DNA from 4 places in the Paenibacillus sp. MMS20-IR301 genome. Region 1 is predicted to be linked to each of the others. Evidence: riboswitches for the same ligand, from Rfam matches in the RefSeq annotation. Region 1 holds a riboswitch; each other region holds the start of a gene.
What was found. A riboswitch is a leader RNA that binds a small molecule or an ion and turns the genes downstream of it on or off. The one in region 1 is predicted to bind cyclic di-GMP.
Positions count from the first base shown of each region.

Region 1 (5,424 bases):
AAACCAGCAGCTATGCAGTCAGTATAGCACGGCTTCCAGCCATCTTGAAATTTCTGCCGGCAGTCTGGATGTTGCGGTTATTCCGCATAAAATAACCCCACAATGTGGGGCTGTATGACTGAGGCACTTTGCGGACTCCTAACCCTTATTGATTCTAAAGGATTAAAAGGGCTGCTCTCGGAGCATATTTCCTCCAAAAGCAGCCCCAAAGTCGCCATTAGCCCGTGGTAAACAGCAAATAGTTTATTTACGTCTGCTATTTCTTGCTCTTCTGCCCAGCAGCAGGCCCAGACCCGCAAGAGCTATACCGGCAATATAATAAGGCGCCGGACTGGATTCTCCCGTCTGCGGAAGAGTGGCTGCCGCAGTCACACTACCCTGCGGAATCTCTTCATCATCTATGGTTAATTCGGGACCCGCTGACGGCGAAGCTGCAGGAGTTCGCACCGGTGCCGCAGTGGCTGGCCGGATTGTAGCCTTCGGCAATATAGTGGCTACCGGTCCGAGCGGAACCGCATCATCCTCTACAATGAAAGTGGTAACCGGCGTCGGCGTCGCCAGAATGAACGTAAACGGCGATACCACTGGCGGAGCCGTTGGTGCCGGTGTCGGTGGCGCTGTTGGTGCTGGCGTCGGTGGAGCCGTTGGCGCTGGTGTTGGTGCTGCTGTTGGTGCTGGCGTTGGCGTCGGTGTCGGTTCCGCTGTTGGTGCTGGCGTTGGTGTTGGTGTTGGTGTTGGTGTTGGTGTTGGTGTTGGTGTTGGTGTCGGTGTCGGTGTTGGTGTTGGTGTTGGTGTTGGTGTTGGTGTTGGTGTCGCTGTCGGCGTTGCCGTCGGTGTCGCTGTCGGCGTTGCCGTTGGTGTCGCTGTCGGCGTTGCCGTTGGTGTCGCTGTCGGCGTTGCTGTTGGCGTTGCCGTTGGTGTCGCTGTAGGTGTTGCCGTCGGTGTCGCTGTCGGCGTTGCTGTCGGCGTTGCCGTTGGTGTCGCTGTCGGCGTTGCTGTTGGTGTCGCTGTCGGCGTTGCCGTTGGTGTTGCTGTCGGCGTTGCTGTCGGCGTTGCCGTTGGTGTCGCTGTCGGCGTTGCCGTTGGTGTCGCTGTCGGCGTTGCCGTTGGTGTTGCTGTCGGCGTTGCCGTTGGTGTCGCTGTCGGCGTTGCCGTTGGTGTCGCTGTCGGCGTTGCTGTTGGTGTCGCTGTCGGCGTTGCCGTTGGTGTCGCTGTCGGCGTTGCCGTTGGTGTCGCTGTCGGCGTTGCTGTTGGTGTCGGCGTTGGTGTAGATGGATCTTGACCTGTATATGGATAGTGGTGAGATTCCCCTGATCCAGAGAATGAAGCTCCAATTACATTGCCGTTAATTTGAGCATTGTTGAAGTTAATGGAAGCTAGCGGTGCAAATACAGTTCCCAATACACCTATGCCTTCAATCTGCACGCTGGTTGCCTGACTGAAGTTATATAACACTTTTGTAGCCTGGGCTGTGCTGCTTTTACCATTTATCCAGACGCCCATGTTCTTCATAGAAACTGTAGATCCGGAAATATTAATTATGGCTGTCGAGCCTTCAGGAATATCAATACTCAGACCATGAGCACTGGATAGCTTGCTGCCGTCTACTGTAAATACATTCACACCGGAATTTTTACCTGTAAGAGTAAGGCTGCCATTATCCGTTGTAGTCCCGTTAGCGGAGACGGCGGCTAGCTGTTCCGATTTATTACGTAATAAGCTGAACTCGGCCGCGAAATCTATGACATTCTTTTTGAGCTGCAATGTTCCTGTACCTCCGCGAGGACCGCCGTTTCCGGTGTAATGCTCTCCGTACACTACATCACCAACGGTCTCCCCCTGCGAATAATTCAAATCGCCACCAGCGATAAGTGAGTAAGCTTCCTTCGTTTCTTGACTAGTCAGACTGTGCCCAACTGAATAGCCTTCTTTTAAATTTACATTTCCGCCCGCGGCTAATCTGCCTTCCACATCACTGTGCATGCCTTCATAGCTGCCCAATATGAACACGTTATACTTAGAAGCATTACCAGGCAAAGAAGCTCCTTCGGCTTTTACTGAAATATTGCCAAGTAGAGTTATTCCGCTGCCACCTACAACCAAAACAGATATAAGACCTAACACGATAAGACGCTTAAACTTACTGAACCGGATCATACAGGCTCACCTCACAGTTAATATAATAAATGCCTTGTTTCATATAACAAAAAAAGGCCGCCGGAAAGAGAGTATGCTCTTTACGGCAGCCGGACGATCATGGCGCTGTCAGGCGCTTTAGATTCCTTGACTTTGCGTCCCGCACTTTCGTACGGTTTGCTTTTATACGTGAGTAAGTTATTATGTTGTGAAATTATGCACTAAATCATATCTACAGTGAAAAGTCTATGACATTCGTTACTCTGGAACTATTTTCAGTTTATCTGCTCCCTCTGCCTGTTGTCAATTAATTCCTTTGTGAATTTTTGAATTATTTCCCCCTTAAAATCTCCCAATGCAGCACTATACAAGGATTTAACGCCAAATGCAGCAGTTTTCTCCCTAATCTCCCTTCTTCTTTTCATACTCCGCAATAAACGATCATGCTTTTTTGAAACTGCGCTAAAAGAACTATTTTTAAATATCGCAAATTTAAGTAAATCAAGATAGGATTCCAGCCCTTCTTGTATTGATTGCAGTTCTTCTAACGTATTCAGCTTCCGCAGGAAATATTGCAAAAATTATACCACACCGTTCCGAGTAAGCTTATGCAGCATCTATCCACATAAAAAAGAGCTGCCTGCGGGAGGACGTCTTCTCCCCAAGCAGCCCCTGTCCCGTTCAGCGGTGATACCGCCAGCTTTTTCGGGAAGAGCCTAACTCTTTAGTTTATTTACGTTTCCCTGATCTTGATTTTCTACCGAGGAATATCCCTAATCCCGCAAGCATTACTCCTGCCAAATAATAAGGGAATGGACTTGATTCACCGGTCTTCGGTAAAGTTGCTACGGCCGGGACACTGCCTAGGGGCATCTCTTCATCAATGATGGTCACCATCGGCGTTGCGGTTGGTGCTGGTGTTGCCACGGCCGGTTTAGGTGTGGCTGATGGCACCGCAGTTGCTACTGGACCCAAAGGCAGAGGATCATCGACGATTATTACAACCGGGATTACCGGCGTCGGTGTTGGTGTGGCAAAAATAAATGGCGGTGTTATTGGAGCCGGTGTTGTTACTGCAGTTGGCGGGGCTGTTGGCGCTGGCGTCGGCGTTGGTGTTGGCGGTGCTGTTGGCGCTGGTGTCGGCGTCGGTGTTGGCGGTGCTGTTGGCGCTGGTGTCGGCGTCGGTGTTGGCGGCGCTGTTGGCGCTGGTGTCGGTGTTGGTGTCGGTGTTGGTGTTGGTGTTGGTGTTGGTGTCGGCGTTGGTGTCGGTGTCGGCGTCGGCGTTGGTGTCGGTGTCGGTGTCGGTGTCGGCGTTGGTGTCGGTGTTGGTGTCGGTGTCGGTGTCGGTGTCGGTGTCGGTGTCGGTGTCGGTGTCGGTGTCGGTGTCGGTGTCGGTGTCGGTGTCGGTGTCGGTGTCGGTGTCGGTGTCGGTGTTGGTGTCGGTGTCGGTGTTGGTGTTGGTGTCGGTTCTGGGGTGTTCGGTGTTCTGGGGTTGGCGTTGGTGTGTGGTGTCGGTCTGGGGTTGGCGTTGGGTGTTGGTGTCGGTTCTGGGGTTGGGGTTGGTGTTACCGTTGGTGTCGGCTCTGGGGTTGGCGTTGGTGCTACCGTTGGTGTCGGCTCTGGGGTTGGCGTTGGTGCTACCGTTGGTGTCGGTTCTGGGGTTGGCGTCGGTGCTACCGTTGGCGTTGGTGCGATTGTCGGTGTTGGGTGTTGGTGCTGTTGGTGCTATCGTCGGCGTTGGTGTCGTACGTTGGCTGCGGCTGTCGGGTTGGCGTTGGTGCTATCGTCGGAGTTGGCGTCGGTGCGGCTGTTGGTGTTGGCGTTGGTGCTATCGTCGGCGTTGGCGTCGGTACGGCTGTTGGTGTTGGCGTTGGTGCTATCGTCGGCGTTGGCGTCGGTGCGGCTGTTGGTGTTGGCGTTGGTGCTATCGTCGGTGTTGGCGTTGGTGCTATCGTCGGCGTTGGCGTTGGTGCTATCGTTGGCGTTGGCGTCGGTGCGGCTGTTGGTGTTGGCGTTGGTGCAATTGTTGGCGTTGGCGTCGGTGCTGCTGTTGGTGTTGGCGTTGGTGCTATCGTCGGCGTTGGCGTTGGTGCTATCGTTGGCGTTGGCGTCGGTGCGGCTGTTGGTGTTGGCGTTGGTGCTATCGTCGGTGTTGGCGTTGGTGCTATCGTCGGTGTTGGCGTTGGTGCAATTGTTGGCGTTGGCGTCGGTGCTGTCGGTGTTGGCGTTGGTGCTATCGTCGGCGTTGGCGTCGGTGCAGCTGTCGGTGTTGGCGTTGGTGCTATCGTCGGCGTTGGTGTAGGCTTCGGCGTTGATGTAGGTTTGACTGTCGGTGTCGGTTTTGGTGTACACTTCGGTGTCGCCGTTGGCTTCGGTGTCGCCGTTGGTGTAGCTGTCGGCTTTGACGTTGCCGTTGGGGTTGCCGTTGGCTTCGGTGTCGCCGTTGGTGTCGCTGTCGGCTTCGGCGTTGATGTAGGTTTGACTGTCGGTGTCGGTTTTGGTGTACACTTCGGTGTCGCCGTTGGCTTCGGCGTGCCGTTGGTGTGCTGTCGGCGGTGTGTTGGTGTTCGTTGGTGCTATCGTCGGCGTTGGCGGCTTCGGTGTCGGCCGTTGCCGTTGGTCGTCGGTGTCGGCGTCGGTGCTTCGTTGGGTGTCTTCCGTTGGTGTCGCTGTCGGCTTCGGTGTCGCCGTTGGTGTCGCTGTCGGCTTCGGTGTCGCTGTTGGCTTGGTGTCGCCGTTGGTGTTGCCGTTGGTGTTCGGCTTCGGTGTCGCCGTTGGTGTTGCTGTCGGCTTCGGCGTTGATGTAGGTTTGACTGTCGGTGTCGGTTTTGGTGTACACTTCGGTGTCGCCGTTGGCTTCGGCGTTGCCGTTGGTGTCGCTGTCGGCTTCGGTGTCGCCGTTGGTGTTGCTGTCGGCTTCGGTGTCGCTGTCGGCTTCGGTGTCGCCGTTGGTGTAGCTGTCGGCTTTGGTGTCGCCGTTGGGGTTGCTGTTGGCTTCGGCGTTGCCGTTGGTGTAGTTGTCGGCTTCGGTGTCGCCGTTGGTGTAGCTGTCGGCTTCGGTGTCGCTGTTGGTGTTGCCGTCGGCTTCGGCGTCGGTGTGCACTTTGGAGTTGCCGTCGGTTTCGTTGTTGGACGTATTGTCAGTGTGACAAAGTCATTAGCAGCCTGCTCATTCGAGGATTGCGCAGCTGTATAATCTTCACTCCGCGATATATCGCTGCCAACTGCAATATTCCGCTCATTCAGATCCAGTGTTTGCTTGAAATCCCTAAAGATCAAAGCGTTCAC
Region 1 is NZ_CP135275.1:5,275,246-5,280,669, forward strand. Features, by position in the region: gene LOS79_RS22505 (choice-of-anchor A family protein) at 244-2,157, opposite strand; cyclic di-GMP riboswitch class I at 2,239-2,328, opposite strand; gene LOS79_RS22510 (hypothetical protein) at 2,412-2,561, opposite strand; gene LOS79_RS22515 (LPXTG cell wall anchor domain-containing protein) at 2,866-3,033, opposite strand; gene LOS79_RS22520 (hypothetical protein) at 3,862-4,644, opposite strand; gene LOS79_RS22525 (hypothetical protein) at 4,877-5,332, shown strand.

Region 2 (5,424 bases), 680 kb from region 1:
GCACGCCTCCGAGAAATACGGCTATATTATTCCTACCAGCGCCGCAGCAGGCGAGAGCGGGTATCTGCAGGTGAGCCACTTCCAGGAGAAGCCGGACCGCAGGCAGGCAGAGGAGCTGATCAGCCGGAATGCACTCTGGAACTGCGGTGTCTTCGCTTTCCGGCTCGGGTATCTGCTGGATATTCTGCAGCGCAAAGGCCTCCCGCTGAACTATGAGGAGCTGCAAAAGCAGTACAAACTGCTGTCCTCGATCAGCTTCGATTATGAAGTGGTCGAGAAAGAGGAGAATATCGTAGTTCAGCCGTACGCCGGATTCTGGAAAGACCTGGGCACCTGGAATACCCTGACCGAGGAGATGACCAGTAATCATGTCGGCAAAGGGTTCGTGACGGCAGATTCCGAGGGTACCAGCCTTATCAATGAGCTGGATATTCCGATTACAGTAATCGGGGCGAAGGATCTGATTATCGCTGCCAGCCCGGACGGTATCCTGGTTACGCACAAGGCGGAGAGCCCGCGGATCAAGGAGGTACTGAAAACTTTTGAACAAAGACCGATGTACGAAGAGCGTCGCTGGGGCCACTACAAGGTAATCGATTATGTGAAGTATGATGAAGGCAATGAAGTGCTGACGAAGCGGATTTTCATTAACGAAGGTAAAAATATCAGCTATCAGTTGCATCACAAACGCAGTGAAATCTGGACGTTTGTCAGCGGTGAGGCAAGCATTGTCATTAACGAAAAGATGCATAAGGTAAAGGCAGGGGATGTTGTACGGATACCGGAAGGTACCAAGCATGCAATCCTGGCACTTACAGATGTGGAATTTATTGAGGTGCAGAGCGGCTCTGAACTGGTGGAGGAAGATAATATCCGCATCACTCTGGACTGGGAGGATATAGCTTTACACCAGTTTATCTCGTAGGCCTAATTAATCTATTTAACCAATTGTAACAAAATCAAAACAGGTATTTAGCACTATTTATTAAGAAATTTTTATTTTTGCTCTAAATTAAAAATAAATAGCGACGATACTTACGGTAAGAGGGATTCATCCTTCCAAAACGACAAAGGCAAACCTAATCGAAAGATAGGGACGCAAAGCTATAGGGCCTTCGCAAGAGTGGCAGCCTGGCTACCGAAAGGAAGAGGAAATTTTGAAAACTTACCGTAAGTCCCGTTTGCTGTGCACTGTGCTGTCACTGGCCTTGTTTGTGTCTGCAATACCTGCAGCCCTGGGCGGGCTGGCTTCAACTGCTGAAGCGGCTTCCAGCTCCAAGGCGCCTGTTAACCCGTCGGCATCGGCAGAAGCAGTCAAACTACTCAGTGATCTGTATTCCATCACAGGTAAAGGCATCATTACAGGACAGCACGACTATCTGGAGAGCCCGGATGAATTCAGCAATAAGCTGAAGGGAACCAGCGGCCAGTACGCAGCCCTTCACGGTTATGAGCTGGGTGTTATCAGCGGCCAATCGGAAAGCACCGCAGCGGCACAACGCAGAAATGTAGTGAACAGCGCAATCAGCTGGTATAAAAGCGGGGGCATCGTGGCTATGACTTTTCACGAGAACCTGCCCGGCACCCCTTATCTGTGGTCCAATGTGCAGAAGAGCCTGAGCCAGGAAGAGTTCAATAAATATGTTACTCCGGGTACGACGCAGTATACGGCCCTGATTGCAGACCTGGACAAGGTGGCCGTTTCGCTGAAAAGCCTGAAGGATGCAGGGGTTCCTGTACTCTGGAGACCTTATCATGAAATGAACGGTGACTGGTTCTGGTGGGGGAAGAAAAATAACTTCGCTAAATTATGGAATATTATGTATGACCGTTTCGTAAACGTTCATCAATTAAACAACCTGCTGTGGGTCTGGAATCCTAATGCACCGAATGCCTGGTCTGATCCTTACGCACTGACTTATCCGGGAGCAGACAAGGTGGATGTGCTCGCAGCAGATATATATGATAACGACTATATGAATAAATACTATGACGGCCTGCTTAGCCTGGCGAACGGCAAACCTATTGCCATTGGCGAGAACGGGGAAATGCCAAGCACACAGAAGCTGCAGCTCTCCCAGAAGAACTGGGTATATATGATGACCTGGGGAAAAATGCTGTATGAAAATAATAGTGATGCTACTATTAAAGGCTTCATGGGCGACAGCTACACATTAACCAAGGATCAGTACAAGGCAGCAGCGGCAGCAACTCCAACGCCGTCACCGACAGCGACACCAACGCCGTTACCGACAGCAACACCGACGCCGTCACCGACAGCGACACCAACGCCGTCACCGACAGCGACACCAACGCCGTCACCGACAGCGACACCGGTGCCGTCACCGACAGCAACACCAATGCCTGTTCCAACAATTGTACCTGTCAGTGATTCAGTGCAGGCACCGCTCCAGAATGGCCTGCGCGGAGAATATTTCAAGAATATGACCCTCTCCGGCACACCGGTGCTGGTACGCAATGACGATCTGCTGAATTTCAACTGGCGTCAGGGGTCGCCGGATGCCGCGCTTGGCGTGGATAACTTCTCAATCCGCTGGACCGGCCAGATTAAGCCGGCATACAGTGAAACCTATCAGATCATCACAACCTCTGATGACGGGATCCGTGTCTATGTTGACGGCACAGCTGTCATTGACAGCTGGACTAAGCAGAGCGGAACAGAGCGTACAGGAAGCATAGCCCTGAAGGCAGGCCAACTGTATGACATCAAGGTGGAATATTACGAGAATGCAGGCGATGCCAATATTCGTCTGATGTGGCAGAGCGCCAGTCAAGCAAAAGCAACTGTGCCGGCCAGCGCATTGTATATGCCAAATTCAGCGGTTGCTGCTGATAAGGCTCTATCCGCAGCTCCGGCTGCGGCTGTACCGACAGCAACGCCGTCACCAGTATCAACACCAACGACAGCACCGACGCCGACACTGACAGCAACACCGGTGCCGACAGCAACGCCGACAGCGGCACCAACGCCAACGCCGATAGCAACGCCGACAGCGGCACCAACGCCAACACCGACAGCGGCACCAACACCGACAGCAGCGCCGCAGCAGGTTGTGGTTGAGGCGCCCCCCGCTAACGGGCTTTACGCGGAATATTTCAATAATATGACGCTGTCAGGTGCCCCGGCAGTGGTACGTACCGATGCAGCACTTGATTTCAATTGGCGGCAGGGTACACCGGATGCGGCAATTGGCATAGATTTCTTCTCTGTCCGCTGGAGCGGCAAGATCAAACCGCTCTATACAGAGACTTATCAGATCTATACCACTTCCGATGATGGTATCCGCGTGCGAATTAACGGCGAGCTTGTGATCGACAGCTGGACGAAGCAGAGCGGAACAGAACGCACGGGAAGCATCAGTCTGACTGCCGGGATGCTGTATGATATCCAGGTGGAGTATTACGAGAACCAAGGGGATGCGAATGCGCGCCTGATGTGGTCCAGTCCGAGCCAAACCAAAGGAACGGTTCCGGCCAGCGCTCTGTTTCTCCCGTCTGCTTCCTAAGATTACGCGGGCTCAACGGCTGTAGTCATGCTTGGCGCTGATACTGGTTAAGACGTTACAATATTAAATCCTAATATAGTCCACTCTTGATAGCCCTGCTGTTCAGCAGGGCTACTGAGCTATAGATCTCCGGGCAGAACGGAAGCGGTCTGCATAAGAGGCACAATCTCCCGGAGCTATGGCGGCAGCAGAGGCTGGAGGAAGGAGATTACATTGAACACTTACCGTAAGTACCAGCTGTATACAACTTTGCTTCCCATTATTTTTATTCTCACGCTGTTGCCATGGTCCGAGGTGCGGAGCCTTCCCGTAACCCGTGTCATGGACACGGCTCCCGCCGCAACTCCTGCCGCAGCTGTTACTCCGATTAATCCCTCTGCCTCAGAAGAGGCTGCTTCGCTGTTAAGCTACCTGATTGATCTGGGCGGCAAGTCCATGATCTCCGGCCAGCATGATTACCTGGAAAGTCCTGATGAATTCAACAATAAACTCAAAAATGCCAGCGGACAGTATGCCGTTCTGCATGGCTACGAGCTTGGAGCTATCAATAACCAGAGCGAGGCAACGATCGCCCGGCAACGCCAGGCTGTTATAGACAGTGCTATTAAATGGCATCAGGGCGGGGGCATTGTGGCGATGACCTTCCATCAGAATTTGCCCGGCACCTCTCCGGAATGGGCTAATGTGCATATGAGCCTGAGCCAGGATAAATTCGATGCTTATGTCACTCCTGGAACCCAGCAGTACAAAGCCCTGATTGCCGACCTGGACGAGGTTGCCGTGTACTTGGGGGAGCTGCGGGATGCCGGAGTTCCTGTTTTGTGGCGTCCTTATCATGAAATGAACGGCAACTGGTTCTGGTGGGGGCAAAAGGATAATTTCAACCGGCTATGGGACATTGTGTACGACCGTATGGTTAACAAGCACAAGCTGAACAACCTGCTGTGGGTCTGGAATCCGAATGCGCCGAATGAGTGGGCTGAGGCGTACAGCAAGTATTATCCCGGCCTAGACAAAGTGGATATACTGGCAGCGGATATTTATAACGATGACTTTAAACAATCCTATTACGAGAATCTGCTGAAGCTGGCCGGCGGCAAGCCGATCGGGATCGGGGAGAGCGGAGAGCTTCCAGACCCTGTAATATTGTCTCAAACCCAGAGTAAATGGGTATATACGATGACATGGGGGAAAATGCTGCTTGAAAATAATAACCTTCAGGAAATCAAAAGCTTTATGAGCAATAAATATACCGTATCACGGGAGGATTATAAGCAGGATATGATCGCCAGGCCTAGTGTGCCGGCAGTAACCTCGCCTTACGGGCTTAAGGGAGAATATTTCGGTAATACGGAGCTGTCCGGAGCACCGCTGCTTACGCGGACAGACAGCAGGATCGACTTTAACTGGCATGGAGACTCACCGGCCGCGACGATTGGCGAGGACAGCTTCTCGGTCCGCTGGACCGGTACAATCAAGCCGCTCTACAGTGAAAAGTATACCTTCACTGCCTCTTCCGATGACGGCATCCGGGTATGGATCGGCGGCAAGCTGATCATCGACAGCTGGAAGAAGCAAAGCGGGATCAGCCGGGAGGGCAGTATCGTGCTCTCGGCAGCAACAGCCTATGATATTAAAGTGGAGTATTTCGAGAATTACGGTGATGCCAGTGTCCGTTTGATGTGGCAGAGCCCGAGCCAGAAGCAGGCGGTGATTCCCCGGAATGCGCTGATGCTTCCCTAAGATCATGAAGCCGGGTCTTGTAATTGCAGCTTTACGTTAACCGCTATAAGGTCAGCCGCCCCCGGCAGAAAGCGAGGACAAGGGAATGAAGACCAGGACGAACAAAAAAACCGGCAAGCCCCAGCTTTTGCTACTAAAATTTGCAGCACTGATT
Region 2 is NZ_CP135275.1:4,599,833-4,605,256, reverse strand. Features, by position in the region: gene LOS79_RS19785 (sugar phosphate nucleotidyltransferase) at 1-925, shown strand, start outside; cyclic di-GMP riboswitch class I at 1,063-1,143, shown strand; gene LOS79_RS19780 (PA14 domain-containing protein) at 1,158-3,527, shown strand; gene LOS79_RS19775 (glycosyl hydrolase) at 3,741-5,270, shown strand.
Region 2: another riboswitch for cyclic di-GMP. It lies ahead of LOS79_RS19780 (PA14 domain-containing protein); the one in region 1 lies ahead of LOS79_RS22505 (choice-of-anchor A family protein).

Region 3 (5,424 bases), 1.9 Mb from region 1:
CGCGCTGCAGGAACGGACGAAGTTTATCAAGCACTTCCAGTACTTCATCATACATGGCTGGGCTTTGTACATTCTCACTCATTTCTCAATCACTCCTTTCGTATGTTTATTATAGTACAAAAAGTTAAAAAATAAAATGGTTTGGGCAGGATAGGGAGATTAACATGAGACCAATTATTGAATTTTGTGCCAGCAATACCGGACATGGCACAGAGGCGCTCAAAGCAAAGCTTGAGCAGAACCCCGAATATGATGTCATTGAATACGGCTGCCTGAGCAACTGCGGGCAATGTTACCTGCAGCCGTTCGCCATGGTCGACGGGGAGATTATCGAAGCGGAATCCCCCGCCGAGCTTGAAGAGGCGATCGAGGCTGCAATCCAGGCCGCAGCGGCCTGGGACAGCCTTGAGATTGATTAAGCGGGAAGCCCGGGAGGTTCTAGCCGAAATGGCGTTTGGACATCCAGAGCACACCGCTCTTGAGCAGGCGCGGAACGCGGCCCATAACAGAGCGGCGGCCCATCAGGCCGAAGCCGGCATTTTTACCAAGTGAACCGAGTGTTCCCTTGAGCTTGATCTTATGCAGCCTTGGTGTTTCATCACGCCACAGGGCCTGAATAATCTGCCCCACCTGCTCTCCCTGCGCCCCTGCCGCCTGTGCGCTGGGTGCAAAGGGCAGGCTGGCGCAGTCGCCGATGACGTATACCTCCGGGTAGTCAGCTACATTATAATACTGGCCGACGATAATCCGTCCTCCGCGGTCCTTCGGAAGCTCCAGCTGCTGCACGACCTGTACCGGCTGAATGCCGGCAGTCCAGACCGTAACATCAGAAGGAATTGCCTGGGTGCCATTGAAGATGGCATCCTTTTCTACATGAGAAACCGATACCCGTCCGATTGTCTCCACCTGATGCTCATTGAACCATTCCTCCACATAGCCGGACAGCTTGGCCGGGAAGGAGGATAATACCCGTTCCCCCCGGTCCAGAATCGTGATGTTGAGGTCCGGCCGGCTCTCCCGCAGCTCCGCAGCAATCTCGACCCCGCTTAGACCCCCGCCGACAATATTCACCTTTCCATAAGGCTTCACATCATTCAGCCGGCGGTACGTTTCCCGGGTTCCAGCGAAGCTCTGAATGCTGCCGGCGTATTGCTCAGCTCCGGGAATGTTATGATAATTATCCGTGCAGCCCAGAGCAATGGCCAGAATATCATAGGCTACGGGCTCTCCGGTGTCGAGAAAAATCAGCCGGCTCTCGAGGTCAATGGAGCCAACCTGCCCATAACGTACAGTCAGCCGGGGATGAACCGGAAACTGAATACGCAGATGATGATCGGCTACAGTCCCTGCGGCCAGTGCATAATATTCTGTCTTGATTCCCTGATACGGCATCCGGTCAACCAGGACGATTTCCACATCATGGGGGAGATGATGATTGAGCAATTGCTGAATGAGGGCAAGACCGCCGTAGCCGCCGCCCAGGACAAGTAGAGTTCTCATGCGTACTGATCTTCCTTTCGGATATGATGCAAGCTGTACATGCAGTTCCGCAGTCCTTGAAGCAGTATTAATTATTCGTATACTTTAATTTCGTTGTAGAAGGTATCGCGTTCTACCGGAATCCGTCCCGCTCCTTTGACAAGCCAGATCAGCTCTTCACGGGTCAGTCCTTCCGGTGTCAATGCGCCTGCAGCGTGGCTGATCCGTTCCTTCAGAATGGTGCCGTGCACATCCGATGCCCCGAAGCTAAGCGCCACCTGGGTCAGCTGTGCTCCGATATTAATGAAGTAAGCTTTAATATGGTCGAAATTATCCAGCATTAAACGGCTGACCGCAATGGTCTTCAGATCCTCATAAGCAGAGTTGCGGCGCATAATGCCTGCATTCTTGTTCTTAGGCTGCATGGAGAGCGGAATGAACACCATGAACCCGCCTGTTTCGTCCTGCAGCTCGCGGATTTGCAGCATATGGCGGATGCGGTCCTCGCGGGACTCAATGGAGCCGTACAGCATCGTGGTATGGGTCTTCATCCCCATCTGATGCGCTGTCCGGTGAACCTCCAGATATTCCTCGACATTCGCTTTGTCGACACGCATTTTTTTGCGGTACTGGTCAGACAGGATCTCAGCCCCGCCTCCGGTGAGTGTCTTCAGTCCGGCAGCGCGCAGCTGCTCCAGCACCTCGCGGATGCTGAGCCCGCTGATGCGGGTGAAGAAGTCGATTTCAGCGGCAGTATAAGCCTTAAGCGTAACTTCAGGGAAGCGCTCATGTAAGGCTCTTAGTGAATCAACATAATACTGGAAGGGTACATGATCATTATGACCCCCGACAATATGGAACTCCCGCACGCCGGGATGGATATGCTGCTCGACATATTGCACCATTTCCTGGCCGGAAAGGGTATAGGCGCCTTCTTCGCCCTCATCCTTGCGGAAATTGCAGAAGGCGCAGCGGGATTCGCAGACATTGGTGAAGTAGAGGCTCATATTTTCAATAAAATAAACTTTATTGCCGTTTTTACGCTGGTTAACCTCTCCCGCCAGCTGTCCGATCGTTAACAAATCGTTGCTCTCATATAAATAAACGCCATCTTCCAAATTTAATCTTTCTCCGCCGCGGACCTTCTCAATGATGTTCGCCATCCGGGCATCCATGTGTGGTGTTATAATAGTAGACATATGATTTCCTCCTGAAGGTAGGCGAGGCGAATGCATCGCAGAATCTTGTGCTAAAAACTAAGCCGGAAACGGTCTCCGTGACAAATTTCCGAATTTTTGCGTATAGCGCTTTACCTATTATAAACCTCTCCCGGGGGGTGAGCAACCGCTGGCAAAGACAGGATAATCCGCTGTAAAGCGCAAATCCGGAGAGTGTTTGTGACTTGAGGGTAAGGGAATAGTGGAGTATACTTAGTTTAAATCAGAATAAAGCTAGGATATACCTCATATTTACCCGTTTCTTAGCTGAATCGTTAGATTGTTACTTACAGCCTGAAGGCTGCTTGATACAAGGGCGTTAGAAGAGGCTGAACCATTTCAATTAGAGGAGGACAATCATGATTACAATCAGTGATACTGCAGCAGTACAATTGAAAGCTATGCTGGCTGAACAGGAAGTGCCGGATATGTTTCTCCGCCTGGGCGTAACAGAGGGGGGCTGCAGCGGCTTCTCCTACGCTATGGGCTTCGACGACAACGAGACTGAGCAGGATGTGTACATGGATGTTGCAGGCCTTAAGGTTATCGTAAGTAAAGATGATATCCGTTACCTGAACGGCCTTGAGATCGACTTCGAGGAATCGGGCATGACGGGCGGCTTCACCATCAATAACCCGAACGCCAGCGCCACCTGCGGCTGTGGTTCGTCGTTCCGTACGAAGGAAGAGGCGGGCAATCCGGCAGCGGAGCCTTGCTGATAGGCAAGTTCGACAACTTCTGAAATTAATGTTATACAATGATAAATTACCTCCTGAAATTGTGTTGATGCTCAGCACAAATTCGGGAGGTTTTTTTATGGAGCAGCAGGGTTTTGAAGAGACCAATTTTGAAATGGAAATATGCGCACTTCTGCATAACATGCGAAATTCCCGGGTTTTGCATCCGTTTTTCGTAAGTTTTCATGTTTTTATTGAAAAAATAGATAAAATACGACAATGTTCACAATAACGACGATATCTTCCTTTATAACTTTAGGGTATTATTACCATGCAGAGAATAGATTGTATATAGAGTTATGTAATGTTATTCGCAATAAAGACTATTTGAATTACCAAAGGCAAACCTGTACGAAAGTCAGGGACGCAAAGCCACGGGCCTTACATTACTGCATCTCACGATGCTGGATTATGGCAGCCGGGCCGCTTTTTCCGGTGGTTTTTTTGCGTTTTTTTGTTTGAAGAATGGAGTGGAGGGAATTTATGGGCAGGAACAAAAAATTTCTGGTTAAGCTGCTGTGTCTGCTGCTGGTAAGCCAGCTGGGGACGTCCTTCATAGGGGGGACAGCAATGAAAGTTTTGGCTCAGGGGGATACATTGAAAATTCATTTTCAGCCCCTTCATGGTTCAGTTCCTGCGGGATATATAGCTGACTATGGGGACATCTATGCTGCAAGGAATGGTCATGAGTATGGCTGGAATAAGGATCACACTACGGCAACAGTAACAAGAAGTACATACCGGGATTCATATAACAACGTATCTGCAACAGAAAGTACATACAGTGACAATATTCATGACACGTTAACGCGAATCAGCCCTGGTGGAGAGTGGGAGATTCAGGTGGATAACGGTAATTATGAAGTAGCTGTAACAGTAGGGGATGCTGTATATGACAGTAAGAATGCACTTGCTGTGGAAGGAACGGAATTTTGGAGCGATATGAACCTGAAGGCTGGAGAGCATGCGACCCGGTCAAAGATTGTAACAGTCACAGACGGGAAACTTACAGTGAGCCAGATTGACGGTCCAGATGTAGAGACGGCACTGAATACGGTAGAGATTACACTGGTGAATATGTTTACTCCGGTAATTTCACCTCCGAGGATCGGACTTCCCGCTGAGCAGAACAAGATTGCCGGGAACAAGGTTCTAATGTCCGGCACAATGATAAATGTACATAGTGCACCGCCGTATACATATGTAAATGGATTACGGGAAGAAATCTCCCGGCACATGAGTGAACAGGTTGCAGGCATCAGCGAGCAGGTACAGCAGTATGAGCATGCTGCAACTGTGGTGAACGGATCAGATGCTGCTGCTATACAGCAGAAGATTCTCTCAGAAACACAGAGTCCTGCTGTCATCAGATCCGGACACTTAAATCTGGAAGCGAGCGTTACCTTCGGAAGTCCGGATAAGCCGGTAATCCTCATCGTTGACGGGATCAATTCGAATCAGAATTTAACTATCACAGTCTATGGATCATTAATTCTGCGCGGCGGGCTTAATGCGAATGCACCCTTGACTGTTCAAATCATGAATAGCAGCAATACTGTACCGGATGGAAATCTGTGGGTACAGGGGGCTTTTCAACTGAATAATAACTTAAAGTTCCATGTGGATAATGAACTGTATGCCGGCTCACTGACTTATAACGGAGGAACCCTTCAGATTGAGGCCAAACGTGTACTGGTACAGGGCAATATGAATATCAACACTAATGTAACCATGAACATAGAAGAAGAGATGTCGGCAGGAGAGATCGTCTCTAATAATCTATTAGCTAATCTGAATGTTAAGAAAGGCGATTTGTTTGTTCGTGATAACGTCAGTGTAAATAATAATTTGAATATTACTACGGGAGGCTTGTTTGCTGTAGGCGGCAATCTGATTACCAATCAAAGACCGCAGATTCATACAGGAAATGGTACGGAAGGGCAGACCCTGCTGAAATATGTCCTATCGGGTCTGAAAGCGGAATATTTCAG
Region 3 is NZ_CP135275.1:7,137,569-7,142,992, forward strand. Features, by position in the region: gene LOS79_RS30695 (NifU family protein) at 1-82, opposite strand, end outside; gene LOS79_RS30700 (YuzB family protein) at 165-419, shown strand; gene LOS79_RS30705 (NAD(P)/FAD-dependent oxidoreductase) at 439-1,500, opposite strand; gene mqnE (aminofutalosine synthase MqnE) at 1,572-2,678, opposite strand; gene LOS79_RS30715 (HesB/IscA family protein) at 3,056-3,415, shown strand; cyclic di-GMP riboswitch class I at 3,764-3,864, shown strand; gene LOS79_RS30720 (fibronectin type III domain-containing protein) at 3,917-5,424, shown strand, end outside.
Region 3: another riboswitch for cyclic di-GMP. It lies ahead of LOS79_RS30720 (fibronectin type III domain-containing protein); the one in region 1 lies ahead of LOS79_RS22505 (choice-of-anchor A family protein).

Region 4 (5,424 bases), 180 kb from region 1:
GCTGTTCCGGAGAACTACTTATGCTGCGCTTGCCGCCGGACTTTTCGCGCTGGACTTCATGCATTTCACCCAGACGCGCATATCGACAATAGATGTGTACGGCGTATTCTTTATCATGCTGATGTTCTATTTCATGCAGCGGTATTTCACCATGAATTTCTACCGCACCCCGCTGCGCACTACGCTGGTTCCGCTGTTCTGGTCCGGGCTGTTTTTCGGAATCGGAGTCGCCTCCAAATGGATCGTTCTTTACGGCGGGGCGGGGCTGGCCATCATGCTGGCACTTGTGCTGTTTGAGCGGTACAGGGAGTATAAGGCAGCGGGGCGGCTGCTGGCCGGAGGCAAGCTGACCGATCAGGAGCTCAAAGCCGCCTGCCGCACCGCGGACAGGTCGTTCTGGAAGAATACCGTAATTACGCTGGCCAGCTGCATCGGATTCTTCGTTATTATTCCGGTAATTATCTACAGCCTGTCCTTCATCCCTGCACTATCTGCATCGGCGGAGGGTTATACTATAAAGGGGCTGATTGATGCCCAGAAAAATATGTACAACTATCACAGCCAGCTTGTAGCAACGCATCCGTTCGCTTCCTCCTGGTGGGAGTGGCCGTTCATGAAACGTCCGGTATGGTTCTTCAGCGGCGGAGAAGGCTTGCCGGAGGGCAAGGCCAGCAGTATTGTGACGATGGGGAATCCGCTCATCTGGTGGACGGGAATCTTTGCCATGCTGGCAGCGGTATGGCTTACTGTGAAGCGCCGGGACAAGGACCTGTACATGATTTGGATCGCTTTCTTCTCGCAGTATGTTCCGTGGATGCTTGTACCTCGGGAGACCTTCCTTTATCATTATTTTGCCATGGTGCCGTTCCTGATTCTTGCGGTAGTATATGTTCTCAAGATACTTGACAGCAAATTCCTTGACGCCAAGTACTTGCGGTATGGTTATATAGCGGGTGCAGCCATACTGTTCATCCTATTCTATCCGGTGTTATCTGGCATGCAGGTTAACAGTAATTATATAATACATGTATTACGCTGGTTCCCGTCCTGGCTGTTCTAAGGAACAGCCGGCCAGGAACTGGAATCGTTACACCAAATATTTAGGAGGAACCCAGGTGAAAGCCAGATACAGTGTAATTGTCCCCATGTTCAATGAGGAGGAGGTCATTCAGCATACCTATGAGCGGCTCAAAGCAGTGATGGATGAGTGTGGCGATTCCTATGAACTGGTTTTCGTGAATGACGGAAGCCGGGACCGTACAGCTGAGATTATGCGCGGAATCAGTAACAGGGATGAGCATGTCAGACTGATTGACTTTTCCCGTAATTTCGGCCATCAGGTGGCGATTACTGCTGGTATGGATTACGCTGAAGGCCAGGCTGTTGTAGTCATTGATGCGGATCTTCAGGATCCTCCGGAAGTCATTCTGCAGATGATTGCGAAGTGGAAAGAGGGCTACGATGTTGTTTACGCCAAGCGCCTGAAACGGCACGGGGAGACTTTCTTCAAAAAAGCCACTGCAAAAATCTTCTACCGCCTGCTGAGCAGCATGACCAGTGTAGAGATCCCTACGGATACCGGTGACTTCCGGCTGATTGACCGTAAAGTCTGTGATGTGCTGCGCGGCCTGAAGGAGAAAAACCGGTACGTCCGGGGACTGGTGAGCTGGGTCGGGTTCCGCCAGACGATGGTGGAATATGTGCGTGAGGAGCGCTTCGCCGGGGAAACGAAATACCCGCTGAAGAAAATGATCCGCTTTGCGCTCGACGGAATCACTTCCTTTTCTCATAAACCGCTCAAGATTGCGTCGTATATCGGTTTCTTCTTGTCCTTCTCCAGTTTCCTTTATCTGATCTTTGTATTATTCCAGAAGCTCTTTACCTCCTGGACGGTAGCGGGCTGGGCTTCCATAGTAGGGGTGAATCTGCTCTTTAACGGGATTGTGCTGATGCTGCTGGGAGTAATCGGTGAATATATCGGGCGGATTTATGATGAATCCAAGGACAGACCGCTCTATATCGTACGCGAGACCAAAGGATACGACAATGAGGAAGCCGTAGATACCCGGAAGGAAAGCGATTATGCCAGATAAGCTTTGGAGTGCAGGGTTTATCCAGTTCCTGAAATTCAACGCCGTCGGCCTGCTGAATACGCTGATTGATTTCGCCGTATTTACGCTGCTGCATGCATTAGGGATGCTGAACACCCCTGCACAGATTATTTCCTACAGCGCCGGTACAGCCAACAGCTTTTTCTGGAATAAAAAAGTGACCTTTCGTGACACGGACCGGGGCAGCAAAAACAGCTTTGACCGGATGCAGCTTGTCAAATTTATTGTGCTGAATCTGGCCGTCCTGGGGATTTCGGTGCTGCTGATACATCTGCTGACTGAAACATTTGGTATTCAGGTTCTTATAGCGAAGGTGCTTGTTACGTTTGTTACGGTAATCATCAATTTTTTTGGCAACCGTAAATGGGTGTTTTGAGCTAATATATTATAGATCTTTATTACGGAGGCGATTATCATGCGGAAGTTATCCTATTTGATTATACTTGCCGGGGTTCTGGTTATGCTCTATCCCAAAGGAAGCGAATGGTACAATGACCGTCAGCAGCAGAAGCTGCTGGAAGAGGCCGAGCAGGCTTATAGTGAAATCACTCCGGCGGATACTAATCCGGATACGAATTTGAGTGAGTCCTACGCCGAGGTTACCCAGCTGCTGGCAGATGAATCTGCCCAGGAAGAGGCTGCGCCTACAGCAGCTCCTGAAATTGAACTCGGCGGAAAAATAACCGCCATCATCCAGATTGACAGTATTGATCTGAAGCTGCCTGTCCTTGAAGGTGCGACCAAGGCCAATATGAAGCATGCTGCTGCGCACATGAAGGAGACGGCAGCAATCGGCTCAGTTGGCAATGCTGCAATTGCAGCCCATAGAGCAAGAACAGCGGGAAGGCTGTTCAATAGATTAAATGAAGTAGGCATTGGTGACGATATCATTATTACAACAAGCGGGCAGAAGTACGAATATGTAGTATATGATGTTTCTGTCGTGGAGCCTACCGATGTATCGGTGCTTGAGGGGAATAAAGAGGATAAGATTCTTACCCTCATTACTTGTGATCCGCTGGTGAACCCGACGCACCGGCTGATTATCCATGCCAAATTAACCTGATTCATCTGCCTTGATGACAGCAACAGACAAAAACCTAAAAAAACTATTAAATTTTTATGTAAATCTAGTAATTTAGGTCTTGATAATAGAAATAGATATGGTAAGATGTAACTATCAAAGCTAATACACGATAACGGCAAACCTATCGAAAGGTAGGGACGCAAAGCTAAAGGGCCTTCCCGTAAGGATGGCAGCCAGCTACCGAATGAAGAAGCTTTTTTTGTTTGTTCTTTATGTAAATCTATTGATTTTTTGGTAGAATTTAGAGCAGATAAAGCTTATACGATAACGGCAAACCTATCGAAAGGTAGGGACGCAAAGCTAAAGGGCCTTCCCGTAAGGATGGCAGCCAGCTACCGAAAGGGGTTTTATCAATGAAAAAGTTCTATATGATGTTAGTTACATTGTTCGTATTGGTTACAACGGTGCAGGTTGGTACAGTCCAAGCGGCTGAGGCAGATACAAGCTGGTTAAAAGTCGGACAATTGGATCAAGGCGTTGTCGGCGTTTCCTATAATGTTCCTAAAGACAAGAAGATCAAAGTCATGATTACTAAAGACAGCACTAGCTACACTTACAACCTGTATGCTTCCAAACCAAGTGAGACTTTCCCGTTGCAACAAGGTAACGGCACTTACAAGGTTTCCGTGCTTGAGAATACTACCGGTAACAAATATAAAGTAGTTTCTTCCGATACAGTAGATCTTAACCTGAGCGACACTAACGCTGTATACCTGAGCTCTGTTCAGAATGTTAAATGGAATTCTACTGATAAGGCAGTCCTGAAAGCAGCACAATTGACACAAGGTCTGACTACAGATGAAGCTAAAGTGAAAGCTATCTATGACTATGTTGTTGCTAACGTGAAATATGATTACACATTGGCTGCTAATGTATCTACTGATTACATTCCTAATAACGATAACACTCTGGCAACCCTTAAAGGGATCTGCTACGATTACGCTTCCCTGTTTGCTACTATGCTTCGCAGCGAAGGTATCCCAACTAAACTGGTTATGGGGAACACAAGTTATGTTTCTTCCTACCACGCTTGGAATGAAGTGCTGCTTAACGGCAAATGGGTAATTATTGATACTACTGTTGATGCAGGTCTGGCTAAGAACAGCAAAACTTCTGATCTGGTTAAAGTAGCAAGCAAATATACTGCAGCTAAGTTCTACTAAGAATAGCTGTACTCATACAATTGATAGATTTATTCGCGAATAACCCGCTTAATTATTAAGCGGGTTATTTTTATTTTGCTAAAGGGTTGCTTTTTAGTAGAGAGATAGGTTATTATAAATGAGCGTTGTTGGAGCGGGAAAGTTGATTTGGAAATGACTTAAAAAAGTGGTTTCAAAAAAAGACTTGCTTTACTCGAACGAACGTGATATATTATAAGAGTTGCTGGTGACGAGATAATCGCCGCTGACAACGAGTTTGATCTTTGAAAACTGAACAACGAGTGAGTATCGGAATTCACTTATGTGATTCCAAAACAGAGAATGTAAATTCTCGTCAGATGTTTCAAAATGAGCAATCGCTCTTTTCAATACAAATTGGAGAGTTTGATCCTGGCTCAGGACGAACGCTGGCGGCGTGCCTAATACATGCAAGTCGAGCGGAGTATTTCCTTCGGGAAATGCTTAGCGGCGGACGGGTGAGTAACACGTAGGCAACCTGCCCTCAAGACTGGGATAACTACCGGAAACGGTAGCTAATACCGGATAATTTCTTTTTTCTCATGGGAGAAGAATGAAAGGCGGAGCAATCTGCCGCTTGAGGATGGGCCTGCGGCGCATTAGCTAGTTGGTGAGGTAACGGCTCACCAAGGCGACGATGCGTAGCCGACCTGAGAGGGTGAACGGCCACACTGGGACTGAGACACGGCCCAGACTCCTACGGGAGGCAGCAGTAGGGAATCTTCCGCAATGGGCGAAAGCCTGACGGAGCAACGCCGCGTGAGTGATGAAGGTTTTCGGATCGTAAAGCTCTGTTGCCAGGGAAGAACGTCCGGTAGAGTAACTGCTACCGGAGTGACGGTACCTGAGAAGAAAGCCCCGGCTAACTACGTGCCAGCAGCCGCGGTAATACGTAGGGGGCAAGCGTTGTCCGGAATTATTGGGCGTAAAGCGCGCGCAGGCGGTCATTTAAGTCTGGTGTTTAAACCTTGGGCTCAACCTGGGGTCGCACTGGAAACTGGGTGACTTGAGTACAGAAGAGGAAAGTGGAATTCCACGTGTAGCG
Region 4 is NZ_CP135275.1:5,091,968-5,097,391, reverse strand. Features, by position in the region: gene LOS79_RS21730 (glycosyltransferase family 39 protein) at 1-1,060, shown strand, start outside; gene LOS79_RS21725 (glycosyltransferase family 2 protein) at 1,116-2,093, shown strand; gene LOS79_RS21720 (GtrA family protein) at 2,083-2,487, shown strand; gene LOS79_RS21715 (class D sortase) at 2,527-3,177, shown strand; cyclic di-GMP riboswitch class I at 3,303-3,383, shown strand; cyclic di-GMP riboswitch class I at 3,458-3,538, shown strand; gene LOS79_RS21710 (transglutaminase-like domain-containing protein) at 3,552-4,361, shown strand; rRNA gene LOS79_RS21705 (16S ribosomal RNA) at 4,734-5,424, shown strand, end outside.
Region 4: another riboswitch for cyclic di-GMP. It lies ahead of LOS79_RS21710 (transglutaminase-like domain-containing protein); the one in region 1 lies ahead of LOS79_RS22505 (choice-of-anchor A family protein).